One region of the Bacillus sp. ISL-47 genome, then DNA from elsewhere that is predicted to be linked to it. Evidence: riboswitches for the same ligand, from Rfam matches in the RefSeq annotation. Region 1 holds a riboswitch; each other region holds the start of a gene.

Region 1 (8,191 bases):
GATTGGACCTTTTCTGAATTAATATCTTCGAGACCGCTCACCTTTAAAACACGTTCTACGTCTTGATAATCCAGCTTCGGCGGTTCATCCTCTTCGTTTTCCACGATCATCCGGTTAATCTCTTCATATACATTGGAAAGTGTTGATGTGCTTAGCTGATCTCCTGTTACGTCTTTAATAATTTCCTCGAAAACGATTTTATCATCCTGGGCGGTCATCGTTTCTTCCCCGTTTAGAACGTCCTCTATGAACAGGTGGTCGGGCTCATGGACCTTGCCTGCTGAATACAAGACGTGATTGACATCAGCTGCATGGTCGGTGAAGCAAGGAAATAGGAACCCTGAAATGGGTGATTTGAGGTTGATAATCGGATCAACAGTAAAATGATATTTAAATTCCTTTTCTACATAGTCAAAAAGCAGTTCTTTCTTCGGTTCTTGCGTGTTATTTATACTGCAAAGTATAAAGGGATGAGAATAAACGGCATCCCGTTCACTTTCTTCGGCTTCTGCATTGCGGCGTTTCATTGGCTTAAGATACTCCCCGCGAATGAAGGTAACGACAATATCCTTTTCATATTGCCGGATTCCCAGCATTTTGCTGACTATCTGAAGCATTTGATCCGTCCAGCCTTCCGCATCACTGCTTAGCAATCCTTGATGCAGGATGAGCTGACTGCTGTTTTCGGCATCCCTCTGAAACTTTAATTCAAAGAGCTTTTCATCCAATTGGCCGCCAAGCAGCTTTTTGAAGTTATCCATAAATAGCTCCTGCTGATCCTGGTCCAGCATTTCAAAAGGCTGGCTCTCATAATGATATATCTCGCTTGATTCCTTCATAATATAGACATTGAAAATATCTGAGATCTTTAGTAAGTCATTATTTAGCTTAAATTGTTTCCGAATCTGTGCGATGTCTTTTTTGTTCACGGTTAATATCCACTCCTAAGCTGCCCAATATGCATATTTACTAGAATAACAAAATACATCAGTTTTATAAATTAATCTATTTATTTTCGCTTTTTTGAAAAGGAATTGTTAATTAAATTTGGCTGGTGATTTGAGAAGCATGGATTAGATATTTACCGGCCGGGGTTAGCTTTGGCGAGGTGAATGTGTAGTGCTGATATTTTGCCGGCTTCGTTCATACGTTAATGATTGGGGGAAGGGCAGGCTCCTTTTCATTGAAAACAAGCATAAAAGGGGAAATGGGAGCTTTCAATTATTGCAATACCTAAATGAAGGTTAAAAGGTAGAGCTAAATAATCGAATTAAGTATGAAACCGAAAATTAATATAGCTGCAAATGTAACAACATTACTCAATAAAAAAATGGATTGTCCTATAATTAGACAACCCTTTTTTGCTGTTATTTATTCAATTCAACCGTTTCATTAACATCTGACGATTTAGAGCTTTGCCCTGTCATCCGTTTATAGAGAAAGGCAATCTTCTTCGTAAAATTACCAGTTTCCCAATATTCGGCTGCTTCTGCTTTTATCTTTATTAAGACAACATTAGGATCATCATAGGAAGTTTGCATAATTTTCTCATATGCTTTGCTCCACAATTCCTTTTTCTTGTCTAAGTCCTCAATGATTTCCGCTTTTCCGCGGACGGAAACATAGGATTTACCTGCATAAGCCACATTAACATCCTGGTCATGTAAAATTTCATCATATTTATTCGTCTCTTTTTTAGTGAAAAACCACAAGTCCCCATCAAACTCTACTTCCTGTGTTTTCATGGGACGGGAAACAAGTCCTTCTTCAGTTACCGTAGTCAGCATGGCCGTGTCTATGTCTTTGATTAACTCTCTAAACGTTTCTATTTCTTCTTGGTTCATCCGGTTAGACATTTCCATCACCTCATAAAAGTTTTATAGAGGTATATTACCCTTTATACCAGTATTTATTCAGGTATGGCTTCACTCAAACAAAAAGAAACTGAACAACCGGAATGTGCGAAATAGTATTTTCCTAATTTAAATCTCAAAAAATAGCCTGATTTTTATTTCGCCAGTTTGAGAGAAACAAAAATTAGAAGCAGAAAGAAGCCAGGCAAGACTTGATTCCCTATATTAGAGCAACGTGTTATATTATGTCAAAGAAACTATTTAAAATATGAGGAGAAGAAAATGCACGCATTGATAATAGGGGCTACGGGAGCAACAGGCAAGGACTTGCTGGATTTATTACTGGAAGACGATTCTTTTCATCAGGTTGATATTTTTGTCAGACGGGATCTTCCTATCCAGCATGAAAAATTAAAGGTGCATGTGATTGACTTTAATCAATCAGAACATTGGAAGCACTTGGTGAAGGGCGATGTTTTGTTTTCTTGTCTGGGAACTACCTTGAAAGCTGCGGGAAGTAAAGAAGCTCAATGGAAAATCGATTACGACTATCAATATCAATTTGCGAAAACGGCCAGAGATAACAATGTGAACACTTATGTTTTAATATCTTCGGGGGGCTCTTCGCCTAATTCTCTCTTTTTTTATACAAGGATGAAGGGAAAGTTAGAAGAAGCGGTAAAAGCTTTAGGATTTCAAAAGCTATCCATCTTTAACCCGCCTGTATTGATCCGAAAAAATAGTGATAGACCCATAGAAGTTGCCGGAATGAAAGCCATACAGTTTTTTAATAAATTTGGACTGCTTCGCTCTCAGGAACCTCTGCAGACAGAAATATTGGCTCAAGCTATGATCCATTCCGTTAAAACAAAAGGAAGCGGCATTTTTACGCTTGAAGGAAAAGCGATTCGGGAATGTGTCGGAATTAAGCAATAGACCAATCAAAAAAATAGATTAAGCTCCTAATAACTTTGTCGAATAAGGTCAAAGTTATTTTTTATGCTGCAATCGTTTTATAGAACATTGGTGCCTGACCCCGGCTGAATTAATACGTTCATGACTGAGGGCAACCCCTAAAATAAACTTTGGTTAGTCCGACCCTGATTTTGTAAAAAGAAGTCTTTTTCGATTTCGGAGTCACCTTTGTTTTATAAATCAAGTGTTCCTCCAATTCTTTTCAGTCTTTTTTAGTAAATCTTTATTTTACTACGCAGAGGAATGGTGTTTGGGGTTGTTTTAACAGGAGATATTTTGGTTGTTTACAGATATTGTGAAGTGAAAATCCAATCAGTTTGATAAAAAGTACTTAACCATGGTATAAGTGTATAAGTAGCAGAAATATGCTGCTTTTTATTTTTGGGATAAATTGTTACCTGGTATCCCATAATGAGAGGATTTGAATTAAATTATGAAAGACAATTTTTGGCGTGAATTACCACGACCTTTTTTTATATTAGCACCAATGGAAGAGGTGACGGATGTTGTTTTTCGCCATGTGGTGAGTGAAGCAGCCAGGCCTGATGTGTTTTTTACTGAGTTTACAAACTCGGATAGTTATTGTCACCCTGAGGGGATTAATAGTGTGCGTGGGCGTTTGACATTTACAGAGGATGAACAGCCAATTGTAGCCCATATATGGGGGGATAAACCTGAGTACTTCCGGCAAATGAGTATTGGTATGGCGGAACTGGGCTTTAAGGGATTGGATATCAATATGGGATGTCCTGTACCCAATGTGGCACAGCACGGGAAGGGAAGCGGCCTGATCCGTCGCCCGGAAGTTGCAGCTGAATTGATTCAGGCGGCCAAAGCAGGAGGTTTGCCGGTAAGTGTAAAGACAAGGCTTGGCTTCACGGAAGTAGACGAATGGAAGGTCTGGCTGAAACACATTTTGGAACAAGACATTGCTAATCTTTCCATTCATCTGCGTACAAGGGACGAAATGAGCAAAGTGCCTGCGCATTGGGAGCTGATCCCAGAGATTAAGAAACTTCGCGACCAGGTGGCACCTGATACCCTTTTGACGATCAATGGAGATATTCCTGACCGTCAGACTGGTTTGAAGCTAGTCGATCAATATGGCGTTGATGGGGTAATGATTGGGCGCGGCATATTCCATAATCCATTTGCCTTTGAAAAGGAGAAGAAAGATCATAGCAGTGAGGAATTGCTTGACCTCTTAAGATTGCATATGGATCTCCATGATAAATATTCGCATTTAGAGCTGCGGCCGTTCACGGCTCTTCATCGCTTCTTCAAGATCTATGCCAAAGGATTTCGAGGGGCGAGTGAATTAAGAAATCAATTGATGAACACAAAGTCAACAGATGAAGTGCGTGAATTGCTTAATAAATTTTCTGCAAAGAATCTTGATGGAATAGGGAAATAGTAGAAGTGTCCATTTCAAGGTAAAAGTGGAGAACTAATATTGGTGCCTGTCCCCGGCTATGTTAAAAAGTTAATGACTGAGGGGCCAGGCACCTTTTTTGTAATTTTATACGTTGTATAGAGCACCATCGATTGTGTATGAAGATGAGCTCACATAGGAAGCTTCGTCAGACAGTAAAAATGCAATTACGTTAGCTACCTCTTGAGGTTCACCGTAGCGTTTCATTGGTACTGCATCATTATAAGCTGCTTTTGCTGCTTCTGCTGCACCTGGTGCAACGTTTTCTTCAATGTTACGCATCATTTTTGTATTAATCACACCTGGGTTGACTGTGTTCACTCGAACGTTAAATGCAGCTGCTTCTAATGCTGCAACTTTATTAATACCCATTACAGCGTGTTTGGAGGAGTTATATAAAACCATGCTTGGTGAGCCGATTAAACCAGCTACTGACGAAGTATTAACGATTGCACCTGATTTTTGTGCTTTCATGATCGGTAATACATATTTTAGACCGAAAAGTACGCCTTTTACGTTAATACCATATACGAAGTCAAAATCTTTTTCTGTCACTTCTTCAAGTGGCTTAGCTGGACCTTCAACGCCTGCGTTGTTTACAAAGCCATCTATACGTCCAAATTTAGACATTGCTTTATCCACATAATTTTTAACATTTTCTTCTTTAGAAACATCCGCCTTTACCGCTAGGCTATTTTTTTCTGTCAAACCAAGCTCGGCTTGAACAGTTTTGATAGCGTCTTCATTTAAATCAACAAGGACAACTTTCGCCTGTTCTCCGGCCAATTTTCGTACTACTTCTTTCCCGATACCGCCTGCTGCACCAGTAACTATAACTACTTTATCTTCAAATCTTGCCATGTTTGTCTTCCTCCTTTTGTGGAAAATAAATTTGAATATATCTCGATTTCGAGATATATAGAACACTTTAAGCATAAAACATGTGTGAAAGGGCTTCAATATGCAATAATAATAAAAATGTATGATAATCAACATATGTATCCATTTTGTACGTTAAAAGTGTAAGAAGGAGCTTTAAAATGTCCATTCAGCACCCCGACAGACGTGTAAAAAGAACAAAAGAGAAGTTTAGAGAAATTTTACTATCATTAATGGAGGAGAAAAGCTTACGTGATATTACGATAACAGAGATTGTAAAGGGTGCGGATTTCAATCGCGGTACCTTTTATGCACATTATGAAAAAAAGGAAGATTTACTGGATGAGATCATTGAAGATATGTTTGATAAAATGACTGAAGCTTTTCGGAAACCATATCTTCATTTATCAGTCATAGATTTCAATGAGATACCGTCAAATTCGATTATCTAATTCGAACATTTTTTAGAGAACAAAAAGTTCTATCAGCTAATGTTCCGTCCAACAACAAACTATAGTTTTCATGAGAAAATGACAAGAAGGCTGGACAAGTTATTCAGGGAAGAATTCGAATTTTTGACCACTGAAATAGACCCTGATATTGATATAGAACTTTTTAGCACCTATCGTATACATGGTATTATCGGATTGATTCTTGAATGGATTGAAAATGATTTTGCACACTCCCCTACCTACATGGGAGATCAGCTCATTCATATATTGACATTTTATACACCGAAAATAAATATTAAAAAGAACAAAGAATGAAGAAGGATATCGAGAAATCAACCAAATTAGGAACTCTAATTAACAATATTTAGAGTTTAGAAATATTTTATTGACAATTTGATTAATTTAAATTATTATCGCTTTAAATAAATTAAAAGTTGAATATTTTTCTTCTTATCCAGAGAGGTGGAGGGACTGGCCCTTTGAAGCCTCGGCAGCAGATTCTTAAGAATACTGTGCCAATTCCAGCAAGCACATCGCTTGATAGATGAGAAGAGGGTTATAAAACTCTCTTCATAGGAGGAGAGTTTTTTTTTATTCATAAACCCAACTTAAGTTATAGGAAAAGTAGATAATTAGGATGCTAGAGGAAAGAAGAGAAATGAAATATGGTTTTTGGTTACCGATTTTTGGAGGCTGGCTGCGAAATGTGGAAGACGAAAATATGCCGCCAACCTTTGAATATGCTAAAAACGTCATTCTGTCTGCAGAAAAATGGGGATACTCGACTACGTTAATAGCTGAGTTATATTTAAATGATATTAAAGGGCCGGACCATGATTCTCTTGAAGCATGGTCCACGGCAGCCGCACTTGCAGGCGTGACGGAAAAAATAGAAATTATGACCGCTATTCGTCCTGGTTTTCATAATCCAGCAGTAGCAGCAAAAATGGCAGCAAATATTGATCAAATCAGCAACGGACGTTTTACTCTAAATGTTGTGTCAGCTTGGTGGGCTGAAGAAGCCCGTCAATATGGCGGTATTTTTACAGAGCATGATGAGCGTTATGCTCGCACCGAGGAGTTCATTGATGTTCTAAAAGGGTTATGGACAGAAGAAATCTTCAATTATTCTGGTCAATTTTATGACTTAAACGACACAAGGCTTGTTCCGAAGCCTGTTCAAAGACCTAACCCGATTCTTTATGCAGGCGGTGAAAGTGAAAGAGGGAAGCAAACCATTGCAGAAAAATGTGATGCTTATGTTATGCACGGCGGAACGGTTGAAGAGATTAATCGAAAAATAGCAGATATGAAGGCACGCCGTGAACAAACTGGCAATGAGCCATTCAGTTCTTTCGGAATGGCAGCTTATGTTATTTGCCGTGATACAGAAGAAGAGGCTTTGGCTGAGCTTGAAAAAATCACGACTGTGAAGGATTCCAGCGGATATGCTGGCTTTAAGGACTTCACGACAAAGTCACAATTGGAGCAGCAAATTCAGCTGCAGGATTACTCAGTTTCTAATCGGGGCCTCCGGCCAAACTTAGTAGGAACACCAGAGCAAATTGCTGATCGGATTTTACAATATGAAGAAGCTGGCCTGGACCTGCTATTATTGCAATTCTCACCTCAGCTGGAGGAAATGGAACGCTTTGCAAAGGCGGTTATGCCATTAGTGGAACAAAAGCGCAGTTTAATAAAGAGCTAGAAAGGGGCCTGAATAATGAGCAAGGTATATGTAATTCATGAAAATAGTGAGTGGACAGTCCATTTAACAAAAAGGTTAGAAGAACTTGGTGTTCCATATGAAGAATGGCATTTAGACGAGGGAACGTTAGATTTATCGGCGGAACCGCCAGAAGGAATTTTCTATAGCCGAATGAGTGCTTCTTCTCATACACGTGATCATCGTTTTGCAGCTGAATTTTCTGGACAAGTATTAGCTTGGCTTGAAGCACATGGCCGTACGGTGTTAAATGGAACGAGCGCTCTAAAGCTGGAAGTTAGTAAGGTTTTACAATACTTAGAGCTAAACAAGTCTGGTGTTAAAACTCCAAAAACGATTGCAGCGGTTGGAAAACAAAACATTATAAAGGCAGCCGAAGCATTTGCAGGACAGTCGTTTATCACGAAGCATAATCGTGCCGGTAAAGGCCTGGGTGTTCAATTATTCCATAGTGTAGAAGCTTTAAAAGCTTATGTTGAAGGACCTGCCTTCGAAGAACCAGTCGATGGCATTACCCTTATTCAAGAATACATTCAATCTCCTGAAAGCTATATAACCCGCTGTGAATTTGTAGGAGGAAACTTTGTTTATGCGGTTAGGGTTGATACTTCGGAAGGATTTGAACTTTGCCCAGCGGACGCATGCCAAATTGGCGATTTATTCTGCCCGGTAGGAGAAGAAGTGGAAGAGAAGCCCAAGTTCCAGATCATTGAAGATTTTGAGGACGATATTTTAGAAAAATATAAAGAAGTACTAGCCAGGAATAATATTCAGGTTGCTGGTATTGAATTTATCAGAGATGCTGAAGGTACCATTTTTACTTATGATATCAATACAAACACAAACTATAATTCTGATGCAGAAGCAAAAGCCG
Region 2 (8,191 bases), on a different contig from region 1:
CCTTCTTTTTCTTCATCTCCGCTGCGGACAGCAATCACGTTTACATATGGTGACTCTTTGTCCTCGATCGCAATTGAGTCTTTTAATGGATTCAAGCCTGCGTCAATTGCATAGTTAGAGTTGATTAGAACAGCATCGCCTTCACCATTGTTGTAAATTTGCGGAAGCAGGGAAGCTTCATATTCTGTATCAAATTCCAGCTTCTTAGGGTTGTCTTTAATATCTTCTAAGGTAGCTTCTGTTTTTTCAACATCTTCGTTTAATGTAATAAGGCCTTCTGCTTCTAGCATGGATAAGATCCGGCCATGGTCTGCTACAGAGTTGCTCATGATGATCGTTGCACCTTCAGGAAGATCTTCAAGGTTCTTATATTTTTGAGAATACACACCGATTGGCTCGATATGAATTCCGCCAGCATTTGTAAAGTCATAGCCATGCTCTGCTTTTTGTGATTCAAGGTAAGGAATGTGCTGGAAATAGTTTGCATCAAGCTCTTCAGACTCTAAAGCCTGGTTTGGCAGCACATAATCCTGGAATGTAACAACATCTAGTTCAAAGCCTTTTTCCTCAAGAAGCGGTTTCGCTTCTTCAAGAATTTCAGCGTGCGGTACGTTGGAAGCACCTACAGTAATTTTAGTGCTTTCTTTGCTATCTCCGCCATCCCCTGCATTATTTCCTTCTTCTTCTGAAGTTCCGCAAGCTGCAAGTACAAGTGCCACTGCAAGTGCAAGAACGAGTGATAACCACTTTTTCATGTTGATCTCTCCTATCGTTTGTCTAATTTTGTTGTTATTAAATCACCAATAAACTGGATGATAAATACGATGATCAGAATAATAATGGTCGCCATCAAAACGACATCATTACGGCTTCTCTGGAATCCTTCCAGGTATGCAAGGTTCCCTAGTCCTCCTGCACCGATCACACCAGCCATAGCTGTGTAGCCAACAAGGGCAATGGCTGTTACTGTAATACCCGAAACTAGGGCTGGCATGGATTCAGGAAGAAGGACCTTCCAGATAATCGTGCTTGTTTTGGCACCCATGGACTTGGCCGCTTCAATGACGCCTTTATCAATTTCTCTAAGCCCAATCTCAACCATCCGCGCGTAAAATGGCGCTGCCCCAATTATTAATGCAGGCAATGCTGCATCCTCCCCAATCATGGTTCCGATTAGGAATTTGGTAAAAGGAATTAAAAGAACAATTAAGATAATGAACGGAATAGAACGAAAAATATTTACGAAAGCTGAAATGACTTTATTGACTGCAGCATTTTCCCAGATATTCCCCTTTGAGGTCAGGAAGAGAAGCAGCCCCAAAATCGCACCTAAAATAAATGTTGCAACCACAGATATAGCAGTCATATAAAGGGTTTCCATGGTAGCTTCCCACATGGAGTCCCATTTTACATTTGGAAACCATTCGTTAAGCATTGGAAATCACCTCCACGCCAACCTGCTGGGATTGGATATAATCAATTGCTTTGGCAACTTCCTCTGCATCTCCATCCAAATGGATGAACAAAGTTCCATAAGAGCCATTTTGTGTTTGAGATATCTTCCCTTGAAGAATATTAACTGTCACCTGGAAATTCCGGATCAAATTCGTTATTAATGGCTGTTCAGCTGCTTCTCCGACAAATCCTAATTGCACTACTTTTCCGCGCGGATATACATCCACTAAGTGATCAATTGTTTCTTTTGTCTCCTCAGGCTCTGTGACCTGCTGGACAAAGCGCTTCGTAATCATCGCTTTAGGATTTTTAAAGACATCCAGCACAGGGCCAATTTCAACAATCCTGCCGCCTTCCATGACAGCAACACGGTGGCAAATTTTACGGATTACGTGCATTTCATGTGTAATCAGTACAATTGTTAAACCTAAACGCTCATTGATATCAACAAGCAAATCGAGAATCGAGTCAGTTGTTTGCGGATCGAGTGCTGATGTGGCCTCGTCACAAAGCAGCACTTTTGGGTTATTCGCAAGGGCTCTCGCAATCCCGACCCTTTGCTTTTGTCCGCCGCTCAGCTGAGAAGGATACGCATCCTCTCTGCCATCCAGGCCGACCAGCTTGATGAGTTCGTTTACTCTTTTCAGTCTTTCCTGCCTTGGAACACCTGCAATTTCAAGCGGAAATGCAATATTATCCCTGACACTTCTCGACCATAATAGGTTAAAATGCTGGAAAATCATGCTTATTTCCTGGCGTGCTTTCCTTAATTTGCTGCCTTTTATTTTTGAAACATCATTGCCGGCCACGATTACACTTCCTTGTGTTGGAAGCTCAAGGCCGTTTAGCATGCGGATTAAAGTACTTTTACCTGCGCCGCTATATCCGATCACACCGAAGATTTCTCCTTCTTTTATCTCCAGGTTTACGTCATCTACGGCTTTCACCTGGCCCTTTTTAGAGGAATAAATCTTCTTTACATCTTTTATGGAAATCAACGTGTTGTTTCACCTCTTTAATCGAAAATACAGATTTTAATTAAAAGACCGCTTTTTTTCTAGTTTTCGACTGCTCAGCCGCTTTCATTCATGAGCAGAATAACGAGCTGATGCCCGAAAAATAAAAATGCCTTTCTGCGCATGAGCAGAAAGGCATTAAAAATTTAAGTCCTTTCTCTCATCTGTCAAAGCGATTGCTTTGAGTGAATTGGCACCATTTCAAATTAATGACGGTTGCCGGGCTTCATAGGGCACTTCCCTCCACCTCTCTTGATAAGAGCGTAACGTTCTATATTCAATTAACACTTTAAATGATTTAAGCAGCTTTTTAATTACGTTTGCTATCGTATCATAGCTTTTAAAAAGGTGTCAACGATGAACTTTTAAACTTTTTTAAAAAATGGACGGTAAATTTTTCTTGCCGTCATTAAGCTTTTGCAGCCAAAGAATTTATACCTGTCGCAGCTTCAATTGCCTGCTCGAGATCTTCAATCAGATCATCCGCATTCTCGATCCCGATAGAAATCCGAATTAAATCTTGAGGTACCCCCGCTGCCTTTAAACCTTCTTTATCGAGCTGCTGGTGGGTCGTGCTGGCCGGGTGGATGATTAGGCTCTTTGCATCCCCGACATTGGCCACATGGGCCCAAAGCTGAAGGCTATTAATCAGCTTTGCACCAGCTTCCCGGCCGCCTGCAATTCCGAAAACAGCGACAGCGCCTGCTCCTTTAGGCAAATATTTATCTGCCAGAGCTTTATCCGGATGGCTTTCATGGCCTGGGTAAAGCACCCAGTTAACCGCAGGGTGGGCTTCCAGATATTCAACCACTTTCTTCGTATTGGCAATATGCTCCTTCATTCTCACATGCAAGGTCTCAAGTCCCAATGTGAACTGGAATGCACTTTGCGCACTCATTGCCGGCCCCAAATCTCTTAAAAGCTGAACTCGTGCTTTAATAATATAAGCAGCCTCGCCAATCGCTTCACTATAAACAATATCATGGTAGCTTGGATCAGGTTCTGTGAAGCCAGGAAACTTCGGTGAATTCCAATCAAACTTTCCGCCATCCACGATAATGCCGCCCATTGTTGTTCCATTTCCAAGCAGCCATTTAGTCGCTGAGTGAATAACGATATCAGCGCCATGCTCAATCGGCCTGCATAAATAAGGTGTTGCAAAGGTATTATCAATGATTAGAGGAACTCCGTTTTCATGAGCGATTGCAGCCACCTTTTCAAGATCAAGAACCTTCAAACTCGGGTTTCCAATCGTTTCAGCAAAGACTGCCTTGGTTTTATCTGTTATGGCGTTTCTAAAGTTTTCCGGATCTTTTGGATCCACAAACTTAACATCAATCCCGTACTTAGGAAGGGTGACTGCAAACAAATTATAAGTACCGCCATATAGATTGGAGGCCGCAACAATCTCATCCCCCGCCTGAGCAAGATTTAGGATTGCCAGAGTAATAGCAGATTGACCGCTTGCAAGCGCCAAAGCACCCACTCCGCCTTCAAGCAAAGCCACTCTTTCCTCAAATACACTTACAGTCGGATTATGTATCCGGCTATAAATGTATCCAGGTTCCTTTAAGGCAAAAAGATCTGCGGCATGGTCTGTATTTTTGAATTGGTAAGCATTGTTCTGGTAAATCGGCACTGCTCTTGCCCCCGTAACCGGATCAGGATTCAGTCCCCCATGTACTCCTAGTGTTTCAAAACGGTAGCTTTTTTGTTTGTCAGTCATGTTTCTCTCTCCTTTATTTGTTATTGTTTAATAAAAACTCTTTTCTCATAAATTGTTGTTTTTGTTTATGAATTCTGCCCGTTGATTTCAGCATGGGGCACTCAGCGAACCCGCGGGGAGGTTTGCGAGCCTCCTCGGCTTCGCCTGCGGGGTCTGGCACTTCCCTCTCTTCCCGCTGGACATTGAATAAACTTCCTTGAATAGACCCTCGTCGTAAGAAAATCGGATGCATTTTCGAGGATCAAGTGCCCTCCGCTACAATCAAAAGGGTGCCAAAATCACGAATAGCCAAAAAACCCTCTTCATAAGAAGAGGGCTCTACCATCTCTTCTTATCTTCCAGAGCCAAATTGCTCTGCTGGATTTAGCACCGTGTAAACTACCGGTTGCCGGGCTTCGTTGGGCCAGTCCCTCCGCCACTCTTGATAAGAATATTCAGTTAATTTTTAAGTTAAAGTGATACTATCATACTTTTTCGAAAGTGGTCAAGTGTTTTCATATGAAATCTTGATCTTGCCTAAACAGAAAAAGGACTCAAGCAAAAGAGTTTTTCGGAAGGTGGTGTCTATTGCGATATCTTTCCGGGTTAGGGCATCTCTAAGCTTGACCCTGCCGGAAATAATTGAATGAATAGCTTCTTCAGAGCCTGTTATCTTAACATCAAATTTCTTTGTTCGCCTGGCTTTCTTGATTTCCCCTTTTGTAATCTGCAGAGGTATGCTAATATTTCCCGCTTGGATAAGGATAGAAAAAGACGATTTTCTTAATAAATATCCTACATGGCCTTTTGCTTGATTCTCCCTGACAAATAGATCTGCTAAATCTTCCATAGCCTCCCCCCTCGTACTGGGTTTCTTCCTTGTTATATTCAGTAATTGCGTTTTACAGTCCTTTTATTTTTGTTCGACAAATACAGCATAAAAAAAAGACAATGCCCGTTTTTAAAAGGCATTATCAATCATTTCCCGAGAAATATGTCAGATTATACTGCTTTTACTGCAGGATTGGCAGCTTTTGTCTTTTTGTAGCTTCTAAACACGAAGAAAAAGTAAAGAGATCCGACAAGGTACAATGAAGCAGTTATCGAGAAGACGAGTGCGTAGCCCCAGTAAGCCCCGTATTTAATGACGATTCCGGTTGATACGGGACCCATCACCGCCCAGCCAAGATTAAATACCATTTGATTAACAGAATTTGCGAGCCCCTTCATTGAATCATCTACCTTGGACATCATGAGCGACATTTGGATTGGATTTCCTGCATTCATCAGGGCCTGGCGGAATAGAAAACCGATGGCAGCCAGCCATAGATGTTCCGTATAAGCGGTTAAAAGCAGAAATGGAAGCGACATTAGCTGCAGAATCACGACAGCTTTGACTTCCCCAACCTTCCTTACGACGATAGGACCGATAATCATTGCAAAAGCAGTGGCTGCCTGCCCAAGGGAAATAATAAATCCAATAGCAGAATTTGATGCGGCAAAACGGTCAGCGAAATACAAATTCAGATAAGGAATAACTAATCCAGCCCCAAACCCAATCAGCAGCTGAGCAAAAGCAAACATGGCAATAATTTTAATACCGTCATTTTTAAACGAAAGGTCTTTAAAAGAGAATCTCTTTAAGGGTTTGTCCTCCCTCTTACCTTTCTGCTTTTCATTGAAACGCAGGATTGGTATCAGTCCAGCCATAAAAAACAGGCTGCCAATTAAAAGCGTGATCCGAAGACTGTTCAGGTGGGTAGTAAATAGAGAAAATATGTCCGTTAAGATCCCGCCGCTCAGATTGCCTATTACATTGGCTCCGGTCATGATCGCAAAATGAATGCTAAACAGGTGAACCCTCTGATCAGCCTTCGAATTTTCGGCTAGCCATGGAATGCTGGATACCTGTAAAAAGGCAGTCGTCAGCCCTGAAAAAAAGGCAAACAAAATTAGCAGTGACTGCAATTCAATCACACTTCTGAACAGCATAACAGCACCCGTGGCTGCAGCTCCAAAAAGCATCGCTTTCTTTCTGCCAATCCTGTCGCTCGCAATCCCTGCCGGAACAAGAATCATCGCCGTTGCGAGTGCAGTCATGGATATAACCTGGCCATTAATATTTTCAGAGTAACCAAGTTCCCTTATGTAGAAATTATAAATGACCATGAAGATTCCAAAGCCTATTTGCGTAAGTATATTAGCCATAAAGGCCAATTTTATATTGCGATTGTAGCCTTTAATCTGGCCAGCCCATTCCCTGTAAAATGCCATCTCGATCCCATCCCTGCGCTGTATGTATAATCACATTTGATTTTATTTCGATTTCCTAAGTATCATACTCCTTTCCGCAAACGTTTGTAAATATATTTTGAATATTTTAAAAGGTGGGATTTCAGTTTCTTAATAGAAAAAACCAGGTGGAATCAACACCTGGTTTTTCAAAGCATTCGGCCGGTACCGCAGTCATGCTAATGGGACTTATTTATCTATTCCTGATTTTCTCCAATAAGTGTGGGACAGACCGGAAAGCATAAAGCTTTTCATGAACTTTTCCTTCTTTGAAGATGATGAGGCAAGGGACGCTTTCGACTCCCCACTTTTCAGCGATTTCCGGCATATAGTTTAAATCCGCTTTCCCCATTTTTTTGTCTGGCAGCAATTCAGCTGCAACGGCCAGCATCTTGCCTGCCATTTGGCAGGTTCCACACATAGGCGTGTACAAATATAAGAGAGCGCTTTTTTGCCCATTTACCGCTTCATCAATCTCATGGTGCGACCATTCCAGCATTTTATCATCCTTACCTGTCTAAGTACTGTGTATAAACGTCAATATTAGCTCCCAGCAAAACCGTAGCCAAATGATGTTCAGGAGCTGTGGCTACCTCTCTGTACATCCTGTCGATGTATAGATGCTCTGCCTCGGGAAACTCTCTTTTAAATTGTTTCCTCAGCTTTTCCCCGGCTGAATCAGCATCCACCAATATATATACATCCTTATCAAACAGTGTGTCAATTAATTCGTCCAGTTTCGTTATGCTGATTGTTCCGTTAGTGCAAATAATCTCTACCGGCTCTCTTATGATACTTTTCACCTTTGTTTTATCTGACTTTCCCTCAACAATAATAACTTTCTCCGGAATTGCCTCATTCATCGTCATCACCTGAAAGGAGTTATTTTGAAGCAGAATTGCTTTGCAGTTAAAAACCGTTAAAGAAAGTGTTTATCCAATATATTCATTATTCTTGATTATGGTGTGAATCTCCTGCCTTTTTGAGCGGAAGGGTTTTGCAGATTTATTAATTTAGATTTGTAAAAGGCTCTTTTCTCATAGATTGTTGTGTTTGTTTATGAATTCTGCCCGTTGATTTCCGCTACGGGCACTTGCTTTCCGCGGGGAGGGTTGCAAGCCTCCTCGGCTTCGCCTGTGGGGTCTCGCACTTCCCTCTCCTCCCGCAGGACACTGAATCAGCTTCCTCGAATAATCACCGCACGAAGAAAATGCGAATGCATTTTTGAGGATCAAGTGCCCTCCGCTACAATCAACTCAGTTGGGTAAAATTAATTTTGCCTTCAAAAAGCAACTTACTTAACGAAAACAGCCTTGTAAATAAACCCTTTTTCTTGGCTTTATCTTGCAAATCTTTGTCATTTTTAAATTTATCTAACTTGTTTTATACTTTTCGAGCAGGATACTTGGTTTTTCTAGCATGTTTTTGAATTTATCTAACATCTATTTTGGTTTATGAATCAATTTCCGGAATTTATGCGTTACTTTCAACATTTATGAATCAATTTCCGGGTTTTATGCGTCACTTTTTCGAATATATGCGCCACTCCTTAATATGACGCTCTTTAGGTGAACCAGCTATCCACACCAATATATGCTCTTCTTCTATGCTTTAGCCTATTAAATAAACAGCGGAAATTCTCCCGCTGTTTACAATGTTAGCACCAGCCGCCTTCGTCACAGTCAGTATAGCGGGCTTGCGCCTCATCTGTAACGGAAACGTT
Region 3 (8,191 bases), on a different contig from region 1:
GCGTCATCAGGATAAAGTTCAAGAAGCAATCCGCAACAATTTGCCTGATTTAATAACGGAAGAGAACATTGTAATGTCGAATGGACGGGAAGTAGTAAAAATACCAATTCGGTCATTGGACGAATACAAAATCCGTTATAACTATGATAAAAATAAACATGTCGGCCAAGGCGATGGAGATAGCCAGATTGGAGATGTAGTGGCACGCGATGGTTCCGGCAGCCAAAAAGGACCCGGAAAAGGGCAGGGAGCAGGCGACCAGGCAGGCGAGGATTATTTCGAAGCGGAAGTTTCATTAATGGAAATTGAAGAAGCACTTTTTAAACAGCTGGAATTGCCTAATTTAAAGAAAAAAGAACAGGATGAAAACCTGGTGGAAAACATTGAATTTAACGATATACGGAAAACAGGTCTTATGGGCAATATTGATAAAAAACGAACGATGATGTCGGCATTCAAAAGAAATGCGATGACCGGGAAGGCTGCATTCCACCCCATTTATAAGGAAGATCTGAAGTTCAAAACCTGGAATGAAATTGTAAAGCCCGACTCAAAAGCAGTTGTTCTTGCTATGATGGATACGAGCGGAAGTATGGGGATATGGGAAAAGTATATGGCCAGAAGCTTTTTCTTCTGGATGACCCGATTCCTGAGAACCAAGTATGAGACGGTAGAAATAGAGTTTATTGCCCACCATACGGAAGCAAAGGTGGTCTCAGAGGAGGATTTCTTCTCCAAGGGGGAAAGCGGTGGAACGATTTGCTCATCTGCGTACCGAAAAGCGCTTGAACTTATTGATACAAAATATAACCCGCGAAAGTATAATATTTATCCGTTCCATTTCTCTGATGGTGATAACCTGACCTCTGATAATGCCCGTTGTGTTAAGCTTGTAGAAGACCTTATGAAAGTGTCCAATATGTTTGGATACGGTGAGGTTAACCAGTATAACCGCCACTCGACCCTTATGTCCGCGTATAAAAACATCAAAAATGACGATTTTCGATATTATATCCTTAAGCAAAAAGCTGACGTATTCCACGCTATGAAGAGCTTTTTCAAACAGGAAGATGAAAAGAAGGTGTATGCGTAAAAAGAGGGGGAAACCTCTCTTTTTATTATTTTCGCAGAAAAAAGACCCCTAAATCGAGGCCCTAAAAAATGTGTCCATATGGCATTGAAAAAGACTTCTAGTCCGGAAAATACCTGCAGATGCTATACCAGCACGAGAATGCTATTTAATTTCCGTCATTTTGCCACCCCCTGGTTCGACGAATATATCCATTATTCGTAATATATTAGGGTGAAAAACTATTTACAGCTTGTCTTTGTTTAATCGGCCATCTGTGTCCAATTCAGCATTGGCCTTAATATCTACTTCTTCATGCTTTACTTTTTCGGTGATGGTCTCAGTATCCTGGACCTTTCTTTTCCCAATCACGATCTCTTCCGTCACCACTGGTTTTTTTTCTACATGGAGAATTTCTTCTTTCAGCGGCACACGGATGGTTTCTTCTTCATCTATGAGTGTTTGGGTGTCTGCAGTTGAGTTTGCCGGTTTACGCCGCTTAATAAAAGCTTCTTCATGCGAGACAGGAACATCAACGTTTTGCTGTTCCTCGACAACTTTTTTGGTAACCTCCACATCACCTGACTTTTCGGCCAGTTTTTTAATATCCAGTTGTTCTTCTTTTACCTTGAGCACCTCTTCACGGGCCGAGGCACTTTCCCGGTAGGCTTCAGCTCGTTCCTCTGTCTGCACCTGACTTTCATTCTGGGCAGAAGGGTATGTGCCATAGTGGTCGACGATTAAGACATACTTTCCATCGAAAACCATGCTGGCATACTCATCCAGGTCATGCTCATCAAATCTTGTTCCGTCTTTTTTATCAGGATCTATTCCTGAACTCGTTGCGGGGTCTTCACCCATAAATAGCGCTTTTACGGAGTCAAGGAAGCGCTGGTTGCCCAGTTCCTGGGATCCGACAATTTTTAGGTTTACACCATAATTGTCTGCAAAGCTATCAAGATTTGCTCCATCTTTTGAAACAATAACCAGGTTTTCTTTTTGGTACCCGTTGGACTCTGCTCTTTCAATTGCATCTTTGAGCTCATGCTGTGTATCATAACCGCCGATTAATATATTTTTCTTCATATTTTCTCACTCCTATAGTCTTGTTTTTTTCTTACTTTCCCGGAAGAGCGTCTCGGGAAACTCTATTAATAGATTAGGGAGCAAGGACGATACGAAAAATATTAATTTAGGCGGCTAAGCGAGAGCCTGAGCAGGCATGGTTTCCTGCATGAAACTATTTTTCCATGCAAGTAAAATATAAACGAATCCCGAATATTTAACAGGTACAAGCCGTATGAATTAATAAATCTAGGTGAATACAGTATGATAGTGATATCACTCTATTATCTGGAACTTGCTGCTGGAGGTGGATATATGGAGATTGAGAAGCTGGCTAAAAAGCTGAAAGTCCGAACCCCTGTTATATTAGGGAGTGAGCGGTTTTCGAAATTTGCCATTTTGCTTCCGCTGGTTGAAATGAATGATGAAATTCATGTTCTGTTTGAAGTGCGTTCGCTTAAAATGAGGAGGCAGCCTGGTGAGGTATGTTTTCCGGGAGGAAGAATTGATCCTGGCGACAGGGATGAAGAACATACTGCTATCCGTGAGACATCAGAGGAACTGGGTATTGGCGAAGGTAGCATCACAGATGTTTCTCCGTTAGATTACATGATTTCTCTTGGGCAAATCATCTATCCTTATGCAGGCATTATTAAAAACCCCAGTCAAATTGTGCCTAATCCTGCGGAAGTGGAGGAGATCTTTACTGTACCGCTTTCGTTTCTCAAGGAAGTAAAGCCGGAAACTTACCACGTGAATTTTAAGGTAGAGCCTGAAGAGAATTTTCCTTTCGACTTAATCGTTGGAGGCGAGAATTATAATTGGCAAACAAGGAAGATGGAAGAGGTATTTTACTATTTTGAGGACAAAGTTATTTGGGGACTCACAGCAAGGATTCTTAAGCATTTCCTTGAAATCATTTACGAAACCCCTAGTGAGAATAATTAAAAATGAAAGCGTTTTATGAAAACTATTTTTAAAAAAGTGGTTGACGCGGCTCATTTAAATGTTTATGATTTATTTTATTAATTTAAATACTTAAAAACTTCTTATCAAGAGAGGCGGAGGGACTGACCCTATGAAGCCTCGGCAACCAGCATATATATGCCCGGTGCCAAATTCAGAGGAAATTTAATTTCCGAAGATGAGAAGGCGGAATGAATGGTACGTTAATTCAAACCCCTTCTTGTCTGTTATGGGCAGAAGGGGTTTTTTATGTTGATAAAGGCACATTATTAAAGCAGGGGGAATGCAATTATGTCAGCGATATCAGTAGGACTTTTGGGGTTTGGCACAGTAGGAAAAGGTGTTTATGAAACAATAAACAAACATCAGGGACGGCTTAAAGCAATACTTGGAAAAGAAGTGAAAGTCACTGCCATTCTTGTAAAGAATGTAGATAAGCATGCTTTACCTGAAAAGGACGTACTTCTAACTGATGATTTTCAAAAAATAATTGATCTTCCAAAGCTTGATGTAGTGATTGATGCGATTGTTGGGAAGGAGCCGGGCTATACATATTTACGTCAGGCTATTACAAGAGGCTGCCATGTGATAACAGCAAATAAAGAAATGTTTGCGCATCATGGAAGTGAATTAAAAGTGCTGGCAAAAGAGCATAATGTTTCATTGGGCTTTGAAGCAACGGTAGGAGGCGGGATTCCCATTATCCAGACTCTCAAGCAGCTGCTTAATGCAAATAAAATTGAGAGGATTGAAGGCATCCTAAATGGCACCTCCAATTTTATTCTAACAAGTATGCGCGAAGAAAAGCTTTCATTTGAAGCCGCGTTAAAAATCGCCCAGGAAAAAGGGTACGCAGAAGCAGACCCTGAAAACGACATCGAAGGATACGATGCTTTTTATAAAGCCGTCGTCCTGAGTGAACTTGTATTCGGGAAGGCGCCGGAGTGGGAGAAATCAACAAGGATAGGCATTACCGATATTTCAATTGAGCAAATTAATATTGCTTCTTCCCTGGGCTTAAGGTTTAAGCATGTGGCTTCTCTTGAGAAGGAAAAAAGTGCAGTCCAATGTACAGTGAAGCCCGTATTGGTTGGAGAGTCCCATCCGTTGTACAGGGTTGAAGGGGTACAAAACGCGGTTTCAATTGATGCAGATATTGTGGGGAATATAAGCCTCCAAGGGCCTGGAGCGGGAATGTTTCCAACAGCGAGTGCCATCATAGAGGACTTGATTCATCTTGGTACAAATGATTTCCCAGCTGTCTTTGAAGAATTTAATGCTGAAGGAATAGATGCGGGCTTGCCTATTTGGGCATTGTTCGGTGGAGCGGACAAAGCAGAATTGCCTGAAGACTTTGATATCCTTGGAAGAGTTTCAGCGGATGCGGTGATTGTAAAGGCCTCAGAGGCAGCTGTAGCCTCATTGGAGGATAACACTGTAGTTGCTTACCAAATACTTGGAGATCATGGCTTTGTGGAAATACTGGCAGAATTGCAGCCAGTATAAGAAGTGAAGTCTATAAAAAAAAAACAGGAGGAGCAGCTTATGGGCTGCCCCTCCTGCATTATGCTTATAGAGATGGTGGATGTTATGCCTGCTGATTTTTCAATAAAGACTGATTTAGTCCGGAGTATAGATCCTTCACATGAACCGTCACTATCTTGGCGCCAATCTGGACATGGACCATATTATCAAAAACAGCTGTTACCAGGCCGTTTAATGACACATTCGTACCAATATTTAAATCCTTATCAGCAACTTTCACGTTCTTCTTATCTGCCATCGTAACACCATCCCATTCCATTTTATTAATAATCATTCATACAAAGAATATTGCCTTTTTATAGTAAAATAAACGCTCAAATGAAAAAAGTCCAGTAAAAAAGCCTGGTTTTTTATCGACAAATTCCTTTAGGTACCAGGTACCTGTCGAATTTTCTTTAACGGAAGACAGATGATGGCACATTAAACTGGTTCCATAAGAAGATGATAAACAGGATGGACAGGATCCAGGCTGCTACGGGCCGTTTGTGGTGAACTATAAGAATGGTAAACATGGTTGTGTTAAAAAAGATAGACCACTTTAAGCTCCATCCATTAGAGTATTTAATCAGGTTTAATTTAATGTCAATGATTTCATTAACAGTATAGAGGAGAACCCAGCCTGCAATGTAAAGGATCTTCTTAAATAAGCTGCGGTTTTTGGGGAATCTGTATAAAAAAATGAGAATGGTGGCTGGGTATTTAACGGCCATGATGGAAAAAGTGACATGAGTGTTGGTCAGGTGGACTTGCTCATCAAATCCCTGTGGATTATATCTCCACATTGGATAGTGGTCAGATAACAAATATAAATAAAGAAAGTCCCCCAAGATGAAGAAAAGCAGGGTGGGATAATAATTTCTCCAGTTTCTCCAGTCTCCCCATTTCCATAAAGCAAAAAACCATACAAAAGCATAGAGCGCATTCAATCGATTCATCCCCTTACCAGTACACAAACCTGTTATTCCTATATTATCCAAGTGAAATAAGTTTTAAAAAAAATAAAATAGGACTTTAGTTTGTTTTTTTCAGTGATTTTCCCTTAATCCGAAATTGGTCCTAACTTACAGGAATGAATTTGCGAGGAAAGGGGTATGGATAGTTCATAAATATAGCTTACAAAAAGGATGATATACTGCACATGAATATGCCTCTTGCCATAGGGCTAATATTTCTTGTCCTATTTATAACTGCTCTGATCGGGATAAAAATCCTAAGGATACCTGATATTGTTATTTATATTATTTTAGGAGCCGGAATCGGCTTTTTCGGATATTTCCAGGATACAAAGGTAATTGAGGTTGCTGGAGAGATAGGTCTAATCCTGCTATTCTTCCTGCTTGGAATGAAATTCTCTGTTCGTGAATTAAGAAAAAATGGGAATAAAGTTTGGAAACCAGGTCTTTTGGATGTCCTGCTTGGTGTGGGTGTGACAACAGCAATTGCCTATATTGCTGGCCAAAACTTATTTGTATCGCTGTTAATCGGAGGAATTGTATATGCTACAAGCTCCTCTATTACGGTTAAGCTGCTGGAAAGCAAAGGTCGCCTTGACAATAAGGATTCCGAATATATACTTTCCCTTTTAATTTTTGAGGATCTAATTGCGCCTATCCTGGTGACAGTTTTAATTGGATTAAGCGGAGAAAGCTTTTCATTTGTAGATTTTCTTTTAATCTTTCTTAAAGTAGCCCTCTTAGCCGGAATTGCTATATGGATGAGCAGAATTGTTCTTCATAAAGCCCAGCATTGGATGAAAAAGGTTGCGAATGAAGATTCGTTTTTAATTTTAGTATTGGGAGTAGCGATTACTTATGGAGGATTCGCTGTATTCCTTGGGCTTTCAGAGGTAATTGGCGCTTTTCTAGCTGGAATCATGCTTGCCGGAACGGTCGTAAAGGTCAAAGTGGAAGAAGTCGTTTTTCCAGTCAGGAACCTCTTTCTCCCATTCTTCTTCCTTAACTTTGGTCTTTCACTTGAGTTTAAAGAAGATATACCCTCAATTGGACTCCTGGGTGTGATCGTCTTATGGTCAATCATCCATAAGCTGGCTGTTGGTTATTTCGGAGGACAATGGTATGGACTATCTAAAACGGATTCCCTCAAGTCGGGATTTTCAATGGCCTCAAGGGGGGAATTCTCTGTTATTATTGCAGGATTGGCAACAGGAGGACTAAAGGTATTTGCTGGTGCTTATATCTTAATTGCTGCTTTAATCGGCATGCTGCTGTTTCAACTGGCCCCCCGTATTCAGAAATGGCTGAGTAAAAAACAGGAGAAACAAGCATAAAACCGGAAGAGCCGCTCCTTTCTAATGGAATAGGAGCGGCTCTTCCGGTTTATTTTTATCATCTTTCAATGAAATATGAAGTTCTTTTTTCTTATTTACAGCAGCATAAAATACATCCTCAAGATTTTTAATCTGCTTTTTTAATAATTCCCGCTTAAGCCACTCTTCGCTAATGTTTTCCCGCCGCATGACATTTCTATAAAGAATACCGTCTACAATGATGGGGAGCTCCCAGCTGCTTTCTCTAATAGGAGAAGAGAAATGCTCTACCCGGGCTGTTTCTTTTTGCGGCAGTAATTTGACAGTGAGCTCCCCATTGGGCTCAACCATGGCAAAGTCAACATCTTTTATATTAAACACATTTTTCTCACGCAGCATCCGCAGCACATTATCAATCGAATATTTTATGGTTTCCATATTCTTGACGAGAAACTGCCCTTTGTAAATGACGATAGTTGGCTCAAATGTGACCAATTTCCCAAACTTTCTATTTTTAATCTTCAAATAGGAAACAAGCATTTGCAGTGAGGCAATGCCAATAACTGCGAACATGGTGAAGAGGTGATTAACCTTTGGTTCTGCTATGTCGGCGCCAACAACAGATCCCAGGGTAAGGATAACTAAAAAATCAAAGACCGGCAGTTCACCTATGGATCTTTTTCCCATAATTAATGTGACAGCTAATAATAACGGCAAAATCGTATAGATCCTTCCAAGGACCTTCATTAAATCAATAAATGCATCCATCACGGCACCCCTTAAAAATTTTCTTTTTCAGACATTGTTGGTTAAGATTTTTTTTACTCAGGGAGTTTTATAAAAATGATGAAGTTATTGAAAAAGTTCTTCAACATTGGCAAATTAACCCTTCTTTCTATGCCGTGATACGAAAGGATTGCCGGTAATCCAAAATCTCCAAGGATAATCCTTAGCTTCGCCGGAGTTGTCGATCCCAATCCGTTTTCCGCAGGAGATATCCTGTGGAGTGGTTCCTTTTGCAATCAGAAGAGGAGGCTCGGAAAAGCTGCTGCCATAGTCTCCCATGGTAATTCCTAGAGCTTTCGTCAATTTTCCCGGTCCGTTTGTGAGATTCTTAGGGATTTCTATGTTTCTCCTTTGTTTCATAAGTTCAATCCCATCAACGGGCTGGACTGCCCTAATTAGAATGGCTTCAGGCTTTTCAATGGGGCCACTGACGACATTCACCAAACAGTGAGTATGCATGACATATGTATAGGCAACTCCAGCCTCGCTGAACA
Region 4 (8,191 bases), on a different contig from region 1:
TAAACTATAATTGACAGACCCATAGAAAAACAGCCTGGCCATTGGCCAGGCTGTTTTATTTTTGCAAAGATTGCATATTAGTCCGGTTTTTACCACATCCTAAAAGAAAAAGGAAGGTGGATTTACAGGATGAATTTTGCCTGGCAATCATTACTATTAGTTTTTGCAGGAGTCTTGTTGCTGCGCATAGCAGGCAGGAAATCTATTTCGCAAATGACACTTGCCCAAACAGTTGTTATGATTTCAATTGGTTCCATCATTATTCAGCCAATTATTGAGACAAGTGTGTGGAAAACTATTGTGGCTGCAGCCATTTTTATTGGATCATTAATTTTAATGGAGTATTTGCAGGTAAAGTTTAACTTTATAGAAAAGTTTATAACCGGCAAATCCAAAATCGTAATTGAAAATGGGAAGCTTCAGCCCGCAAATATGAGAAAACTCCGATTTACTGCTGATCAATTGGAAATGAGACTGAGGACGAACGGAATTACAAAAATTTCAGATGTGAAAATGGCAACACTTGAACCTAATGGCCAGCTTGGATACGAATTAATGGATGATGCAAAGCCTTTAACAGCAGGCGAGTTTAAAAGATTAATGGGCTGGATGATTTTACAGTCTCCTGTGCAGCCTGTCCCGCAGCAGTCAAATGATATTTTCCAGGAACTTAAAGAAGGACATCCCCAGCCGCACTCCCAGGACCTGCACTAATTTGGAATCTTATACACAATAAAAAATTGTGGGAATTAAAGAAGCCGCTAACTATTCGCGGCTTTTTCTTTAATCTGAGTTGGTGTTTTGCAGGCTTCTCCTCGTATCTAGTATTAATTCCTGTATTCGTAAGTGATGAAGAATGGTCATGATCACAATCCCGATACTGAATATACTGGATAAGATTGTGCTTCCAACCAAAAAACGAATTACCTTTCGATCGAACATCTTTTCACTCCTTTTTTCCTTAGTATTTCATTTTAAGGAAAAAATTATTAATTTTTTGTGTAGTTTAGAGCAGGCAAGGATTTCTTATAAAAACGCTGTGTTAAAGCCAAAAGTTGATTTTAGCACCCTGTTGATTGGGGCGGAAGGCTCTAGATGCCCGAAAATGTATTCGATTTCCTTCGTGCGATATTTATTCAAGGCTGCTTATTCAAAAGCTTGCTGGAGTGCTGATCAAAGGATGAGCCCACAGGCTCACTGCGCCGAGGAGGCTCAGGACCGGCCGGGGAAAGTGGTTACCTTGATGGGAAATCAATAGAAAAATTTAAAATTGCATATAAAAAAGCTTGAACTTTAATCAATTTCCTGTATAATTTTCAGACATGAGTTAGTAATAATAACTTCATAACTTTTAACTTATCAAGAGAGACGGAGGGACTGGCCCTAAGATGTCTCGGCAGCGGGCTCATGTGAGTGCTGTGCCAAATCCAGCAAGCATTATGCTTGGCAGATAAGAGGGGACTGTAATATAGCAGAGATCTCTTCTTGTTTGAAGAGGTCTTTTTATTATGTCATTAAAACCAATTAAGGAGAGAGGATTAGTATGAAAACAAACAAAAATGGTAACCCATGGGCTTTACTCCCGCTTTTGGCATTCCTTCTGATTTTTATTGGGAGCGGCCTTGCAACAGGTGATTTTAAAAAAGTTCCAATTATTGTGGCTGTGGTAATAACAGCAGGAATTGCCCTATCCATGAACAGGAAGACTCCATTTATGGAAAAGGTTGATATATTCACGAAAGGGGCTGGAAATCCCAATATTGTTTTGATGGCTATAATTTTTTTACTGGCAGGTGCATTTTCGGGAACGGCTAAAGGAATGGGGGCAGTTGATTCGACAGTCAACTTGGCATTATCCTATGTGCCGCAAAATATGCTTATGGTTGGGATCTTTATTATCGCCTGCTTTATTTCTCTATCAATGGGCACTTCAACAGGTACAGTTGTTGCGCTTGCTCCAATAGGTGTTGCACTGGCTGCTGAAACCGATATATCCGTAGCTTTGGCAATGGCTGCTGTTATTGGCGGTGCCATGTTTGGTGATAATCTTTCTGTGATTTCTGATACTACTATTGCAGCAGTCCGGACCCAAGGGACAAAAATGAAGGATAAGTTTCGTGTAAATTTTTTAATTGTGCTGCCTGCAGCTCTGGCAACTGCTATAATTCTAGGGTTCTTAACAGCTGGTCAGGAAAGTGCGGTAACAAGCCAGGATTATAGCTTGCTTAAAGTGGTTCCATATTTGGGGGTACTTTCTGCTGCTTTGTTAGGAATGAATGTTATTCTTGTTCTAAGCGGCGGGGTCTTGCTCGCAGGGCTGATTGGGATTGCTGACGGAAGCTACACGCTGGTTTCCTTCTTGCAAATGATTGCAGAAGGGATGGCAGGAATGCAAACTCTTGCAATCATAGCTATCCTAATTGGCGGAGTTGTTGAGATTATTCGCTATAACGGGGGAATTGATTATTTGCTGCACATAGTTACAAGCAAAATAAACTCTCGAAGGGGTGCTGAATTTGGTATTGCATCGCTTGTTTCACTTACCAATCTATCTACTGCAAATAATACCATTTCCATTATCATTGCAGGCCCCCTGGCTAAAAATATAGCGGATCAATATGATATAGATCCGCGTAAATCTGCAAGTATACTAGATATTTTCGCTTGTTTCGTACAAGGATTTATTCCATATGGCGGACAGATGCTGGCAGCTTCCGGTCTCGCTGCAATTTCGCCGGTGAGCATTATGCCATACTCAATTTATCCACTATTAATTGGAATCACTGGTGTAATCGCCATTCTTATTAATTTCCCCAAACTAAAAGTGCATGAAGAGGTAAAGAATAGCACATTGGAGGAATCTGCTCCGCGGGGTTAAAGGTTGTTCCAGAAGAATCATATATAATGAAAGATATAAGAGCCTAGGTTATAGGCTCTTATTATTTTTCCTGAAAATCTATCTATTGGAAATTTTTCCTGATATAATAAGAACGAATGTTCTGCTAGTTTAGTTTCCTTATTTTGCAGAAGTACTTCAATTTTTGTTTTGCTATAATGGTAACATTGTATATATTTAATCATGGTAGGAATAGAGGGTGATTGATATGAAATTTATCCATACTGCGGATTGGCATTTAGGTAAACTGGTTCATGGAGTATACATGACGGAAGACCAGCGCCATTTTTTAAATCAATTTGTTGAAGTGGTTGAACAAGAAAAGCCGGATGCTGTTGTTATCGCTGGAGATTTATATGACCGGTCTGTACCTCCAACTGATGCTGTTGAATTATTAAATGAAATTCTTTTTAAAATAAATGTAGAACTTAAAACGCCAGTAGTAGCAATTGGCGGAAACCATGACAGCGCCGAAAGGCTTTCCTTTGGCAGTTCGTGGTACAGACAGAGCCAATTCTATTTATCAGGAAAGCTGGTAAATGATTTCAGGCCTATACATATAGATGGTGTTAACTTTTACCTTGTACCTTATGCAGAACCAGGCATGGTCAGGCATTTGCTTGATGACGACAGAGTCCATTCACATGACGATGCTATGAAGTCGATTGTCGGGAAAATAGAAGAATCTCTGAACCCAAATGAACCCAATGTTTTAGTTGGGCATGCTTTTGTACTAGGAGGGGCGACGAGCGACTCGGAAAGGACTCTTTCTGTCGGTGGTTCAGGCTGTGTTCATTCTAATTGCTTCGATCCTTTTTCGTATACAGCACTCGGGCATTTGCATAGTCCTGATGCCATCAAACATGACAAAATCCGTTATTCTGGCTCACTTTTAAAGTATTCTTTTTCTGAGGCGAAACAGGAAAAGTCGATCTCTATTATTGAAATGAAAGAAAATGGTGATTTTGATCTTCGTACCCGATCCTTACAGCCTAAAAAAGATTTAAGAGAAATCGAAGGCCATCTTGATGAGCTGATGGATCCATCATTCTATGAAAAACAGAATCTGGATGACTATCTAAAAATCACACTTTTGGATGAAGGGGCTTTACTGGATCCGATCAATAAGCTTAGGCAGGTGTATCCAAATGTACTTCACCTTGAACGGAAGATTTCAATTACAGATATGAAGAAAAAAAACTCCTTCATTTCTATGAAGGAAGAGAAAAAGTCAGAGCTTGAGCTTTTCAAGCAGTTTTACGAGCAGATGACTACTTCTGAATTTACAAAAGATAAACAACAGGCAATGACTGATGTGATTGAAAAAGTGCTGAGGGAGGAGGCTCTGAAATGAGGCCATTAAAATTAAAGATGCAAGCGTTCGGCCCTTATGCAGACAGTGAGCACATTGACTTTACAGAGCTTGGAAACCGGACGATGTTTGTTATTTCTGGAAAGACTGGTTCCGGAAAAACGACCATATTTGATGGGATCAGCTATGCGATTTACGGAAAAGCAAGCGGTGAGGACCGCAATGGACCAGAACTTAGAAGTCAGTTTGCCAAAAACGAAACACTGACTGAAGTTTCTCTTGAATTTACATTAAGAAATAAAGCATATTACATTACCAGATCGCCTCAGCAGGAAAAGAAAAAAGAACGTGGCGATGGGACAACAACAGTAAGTGCCAAAGCAGAACTCTACATTTATGATGAAAATGGCAGCCGGCAGCTTCTTGCGTCCAATGTCAGGGATGTCGATGAAAAAATAAAGGAAATCATGATTATAGACAGCAACCAATTCAGGCAAATCCTGATGATCCCTCAGGGTGAATTCAGGAAACTTCTTACCTCGGAGAGCAAGGAAAAGGAAGTAATCCTTCAGCGGCTATTTCACACCCAGATTTATAAGCGGATTGAAGAAAAGCTAAAAGAGTATGCTTCTGAGCTAAAAAGAACAGTTGAAGACCAAGTAAAGCTTCGTGATCAGCTTTTACTCCAGGTGCAGGCAGTTTTTAATGAGGAACTTAAGGCATATTTGGAAGCTGGCAGTGTAAATGACACAATCTTGCTGCCTCTTGTAAATGCAGAAATTGTGCATATGTCGGAAGGGTTAGAGGAATTAACGGATGCTGGCAAGAAGCAGAAAGAAAAAAGAGACAATCTGCAGCAAAAGCTGTATGAAGCTGAAACCATAGTTAAACAGCTGAAGGCAAAAGAAGATCTGAAACTAAGGAAAGATGATCTGGATGGGTTAAAAGAACAATTTGCAGGGAAGGAAAAACTTATTTCGCTTGCACAGAAAGCAGCTTTGCTTAGCCAGCAGGAGCAGCTTTGCCACGAAATAAAAAAGGATTTAGACCTTTCAAATGAGGAGCTTACTGCACTTAAGAAAAGCATTACTTCCTTAGCCGGCCTATTAGCGGAAAACGAAGAAAGATGGGAAGCTGAAAAGAAACGTGAAGATGAAAGAAAGCAAGCTGGGGAGAATGTTAACCGGCTGCAAAACATGAAAGAGGATATCCACTCTTATGCGGAAGTAGAAAAGCAAGTTCGTTTGCTTGAAGAAAAGCTGGAAAACCTCCGTCTTCAAAAAAAGAATAAGGATGAAGCAATTAAAAACTCTGAACATAAAATTCAAGTATTGGCTGAGGAAAAACAGAATATTGAAAAGTGTCATTTAAAGCTTATGGAGAATGACCGGCGGCTGGAAAAAATGACTGAAGAAATAGAACGGCTTCATAAATATGAAGAACAGCAGGGCGAGTATTTGCTAGCTCTCGAAGTATTTGAAAAAAAGAAAAGCTACTTTGAACAGGCAACATCCAGGCTGGAAGATGCCAGAATGCTTGTTGAGGAGTTGGAGCGTAAATGGCTCCATGGACAAGCATCCATCTTGGCAAATCAGCTGCAACATGGTGAAGCCTGTCCGGTTTGCGGCTCAGATCATCATCCTAATCCGGCTGTATCGCAAACGGATATTCCTGATGAAAAAGATTTAAAAGCAGCAAAACGGCAGGCTGCTGAAATCGAAGCTGATAAAGCGAAAGCAGAGTCATCGTTCTATGAATCTCAATCAAACGTAAAATCTATTGAAAATGCTTTATGTGAACTATTTAAACTCATACAAAAACATCAGCCAGATTTGGAAGAGGAACAGCTTCCGGTTATTAAGTGTACTCTTCTTGCTCAAAGAAAGGATCTCTTAAACATTCAGGATGATTTAAAGAAAAAGAGCACCAGGCTGGAAGCATGCACCTTAGAAATGGAAAAATCTCATCAACACAAGGAAGTGCTGGCTGCAGAAATAGACTCGCTGCAAAGTCATATAAATGATACCGCGATTCTCCATGCTGAAAAGAAAGGCAACTTGACAAGGATGACTGAAACGATACCGGAAAATCTGCGGTCTATTGAAGCATACCAGGCCAATCTGAAAGCAGCGGTCGATAAACTGGAGACTTTGCAAAAAATACTGGAAATTGCACAACAGAAATATCAGGATACAAAGGCAGCTTATATGGCTGAACAGGCAAAAATGGAGACCATTGAAAGGCAAACTGGTAAGCTTGAGGAAAAGCTAACAGTTGAAAGACAGAACTTTGTTCAGCGAATGAAGGATCAAGGCTTTGAAGCATATGGAGAATACCGAAATGCAAAAAAATCCGAATATGAAATTCGTGCGCTGGAAGTAGAAGTTCGGGAATATCGTGAAGAAGTACGGTCAGTTAGTGACCGTTATTCGGAACTCTTACAGCTTTTAGAGGGTGTTGAAAAGCCAGATATAGTAAGTCTGCAAGCAATCTTAAAAGAAACAGATGACCAGCTAAAACAGCTGCAGGATCAATATACAAATCTGTATATGAAAAAGAAGCATAATGAAGAAACGTCACAAAAAATAACAGAAATTAATGAAAAAATGAAGGCCCTTGAAGAACGTTATAAAGTGATTGGACATTTATATGAAATTTCAAAAGGACAGAACACATATAGAGTTACTTTTGAGAGATTTGTACTTGCTGCATTTCTGGACGATATACTCAGAGAAGCAAATGGGCGATTAACCCGGATGACAAGCGGCCGGTACCAATTGCTGAGGAAAACGGACCGCTCAAAGGGAAATGCGCAAAGCGGACTTGAACTGCTTGTGTTCGACCAGTATACAGGCCAGGAAAGGCATGTCAAAACATTATCAGGCGGAGAAAGTTTTAAAGCAGCATTAGCTCTTGCACTTGGCTTGGCTGATGTAGTCCAGCAGTACGCCGGCGGAGTTTCTCTTGAGACGATGTTCATTGATGAAGGATTTGGCACACTTGATCCTGAATCATTAGATCAGGCAATTGAGGCTTTAATCGATATTCAAAGCAGCGGCAGACTTGTTGGCATTATTTCCCATGTTCCTGAATTAAAGGAAAGAATCGACGCCCGCCTTGAAGTAACCGCGAGCCAGACAGGCAGCAGCACGGAGTTTCAATTTTTAAATTAGTTAAAAATAGAAAGATAGCTAGCCTATCATTTCTAAATTTCAAAAGAAAGAAGGTGATGAAAGTTGGTTAAGAGAGTAGCTTTATCGTGGAGCGGCGGCAAAGACAGCTGTTTAGCTTTAGAGGCTTTAGTAAAGCAGGGTGTTGAAGTCACATGTCTAATAACAACAGTTCCAGCAGAGATCGGCAGAACTTTTGGCCATGGAGAAAAGACTGAATTGATTACTCTCCAGGCTAATTCTTTATCTATACCTGTTGAATTCATTGCTTGTTCTTATGAAAATTACACCGAACGTTACGTTAGTGAATTAAAAAGATTAAAAGATAAATTTGAACTTACAGGCATTGCCTATGGTGACTTGTACATGGATGGACATCGTGAATGGGGCGAAAAGGTAGCAGCGGAATCAGGAGTAAAAGCTGTTTATCCTCTTTGGATGAAGGCAAAAGATAGTATAGAGGCATTAGAAACTTTTGTGGAATCCGGTTATAAGGCCAAAGTAATTCGTGTTCGTGAGGATGTACTGGATTCTTCCTGGCTGGGCAGAGAACTTAATACTGCCTTTTTGCGTGATATCCAAAATGAAGCTGTTTGCCCGATGGGGGAATCTGGAGAGTATCATACTTTTGTATATGACGGCCCATTGTTCTCGCAAAAGATTCAACTAGCTTCACCTAAATTAATACAGCTTGAAACCACCAAAAAGCTGGAATTTGGAGAATATAAACTTATCGCAAAATAAAAGAGAAAACATCCCGATATCTTTGACAGTTATTTATTTAGGCTTAACTGTCAAACATAAAAAATAAAA

Evidence for each region. A riboswitch is a leader RNA that binds a small molecule or an ion and turns the genes downstream of it on or off. The one in region 1 is predicted to bind S-adenosylmethionine.
Region 2: another riboswitch for S-adenosylmethionine. It lies ahead of J7I93_RS04960 (O-acetylhomoserine aminocarboxypropyltransferase/cysteine synthase family protein); the one in region 1 lies ahead of J7I93_RS14695 (LLM class flavin-dependent oxidoreductase).
Region 3: another riboswitch for S-adenosylmethionine. It lies ahead of J7I93_RS21345 (homoserine dehydrogenase); the one in region 1 lies ahead of J7I93_RS14695 (LLM class flavin-dependent oxidoreductase).
Region 4: another riboswitch for S-adenosylmethionine. It lies ahead of J7I93_RS16975 (Na+/H+ antiporter NhaC family protein); the one in region 1 lies ahead of J7I93_RS14695 (LLM class flavin-dependent oxidoreductase).

The regions. Positions count from the first base shown of each region.
Region 1 covers NZ_JAGGQS010000043.1:67,968-76,158, reverse strand. The annotation lists gene J7I93_RS14725 (DUF4317 domain-containing protein) at 1-929, opposite strand, end outside; gene J7I93_RS14720 (pyridoxamine 5'-phosphate oxidase family protein) at 1,368-1,856, opposite strand; gene J7I93_RS14715 (NAD(P)H-binding protein) at 2,136-2,789, shown strand; gene J7I93_RS14710 (tRNA dihydrouridine synthase) at 3,262-4,242, shown strand; gene J7I93_RS14705 (SDR family NAD(P)-dependent oxidoreductase) at 4,348-5,121, opposite strand; gene J7I93_RS25195 (TetR/AcrR family transcriptional regulator) at 5,301-5,591, shown strand; partial or broken gene J7I93_RS25190 (TetR-like C-terminal domain-containing protein) at 5,604-5,906, shown strand; SAM riboswitch class I at 6,039-6,142, shown strand; gene J7I93_RS14695 (LLM class flavin-dependent oxidoreductase) at 6,250-7,299, shown strand; gene J7I93_RS14690 (ATP-grasp domain-containing protein) at 7,315-8,191, shown strand, end outside.
Region 2 covers NZ_JAGGQS010000011.1:50,051-58,241, reverse strand. The annotation lists gene J7I93_RS04975 (MetQ/NlpA family ABC transporter substrate-binding protein) at 1-755, opposite strand, end outside; gene J7I93_RS04970 (methionine ABC transporter permease) at 767-1,435, opposite strand; gene J7I93_RS04965 (methionine ABC transporter ATP-binding protein) at 1,428-2,453, opposite strand; SAM riboswitch class I at 2,629-2,733, opposite strand; gene J7I93_RS04960 (O-acetylhomoserine aminocarboxypropyltransferase/cysteine synthase family protein) at 2,881-4,197, opposite strand; SAM riboswitch class I at 4,526-4,628, opposite strand; gene J7I93_RS04955 (hypothetical protein) at 4,682-5,026, opposite strand; gene J7I93_RS04950 (MFS transporter) at 5,179-6,450, opposite strand; gene J7I93_RS04945 (thioredoxin family protein) at 6,662-6,967, opposite strand; gene J7I93_RS04940 (toprim domain-containing protein) at 6,978-7,331, opposite strand; gene J7I93_RS04935 (YusG family protein) at 8,126-8,191, opposite strand, start outside.
Region 3 covers NZ_JAGGQS010000067.1:20,914-29,104, forward strand. The annotation lists gene yhbH (sporulation protein YhbH) at 1-1,093, shown strand, start outside; gene J7I93_RS21335 (YsnF/AvaK domain-containing protein) at 1,316-2,155, opposite strand; gene J7I93_RS21340 (NUDIX hydrolase) at 2,450-3,082, shown strand; SAM riboswitch class I at 3,181-3,285, shown strand; gene J7I93_RS21345 (homoserine dehydrogenase) at 3,392-4,606, shown strand; gene J7I93_RS21350 (hypothetical protein) at 4,689-4,883, opposite strand; gene J7I93_RS21355 (CBO0543 family protein) at 5,041-5,571, opposite strand; gene J7I93_RS21360 (cation:proton antiporter) at 5,784-6,932, shown strand; gene J7I93_RS21365 (DUF421 domain-containing protein) at 6,954-7,679, opposite strand; gene J7I93_RS21370 (DNA-3-methyladenine glycosylase) at 7,794-8,191, opposite strand, start outside.
Region 4 covers NZ_JAGGQS010000048.1:108,940-117,130, forward strand. The annotation lists gene J7I93_RS16960 (cold-shock protein) at 1-10, shown strand, start outside; gene J7I93_RS16965 (DUF421 domain-containing protein) at 130-714, shown strand; gene J7I93_RS16970 (hypothetical protein) at 784-942, opposite strand; SAM riboswitch class I at 1,354-1,457, shown strand; gene J7I93_RS16975 (Na+/H+ antiporter NhaC family protein) at 1,544-2,878, shown strand; gene J7I93_RS16980 (exonuclease SbcCD subunit D) at 3,105-4,250, shown strand; gene J7I93_RS16985 (AAA family ATPase) at 4,247-7,381, shown strand; gene J7I93_RS16990 (Dph6-related ATP pyrophosphatase) at 7,445-8,122, shown strand.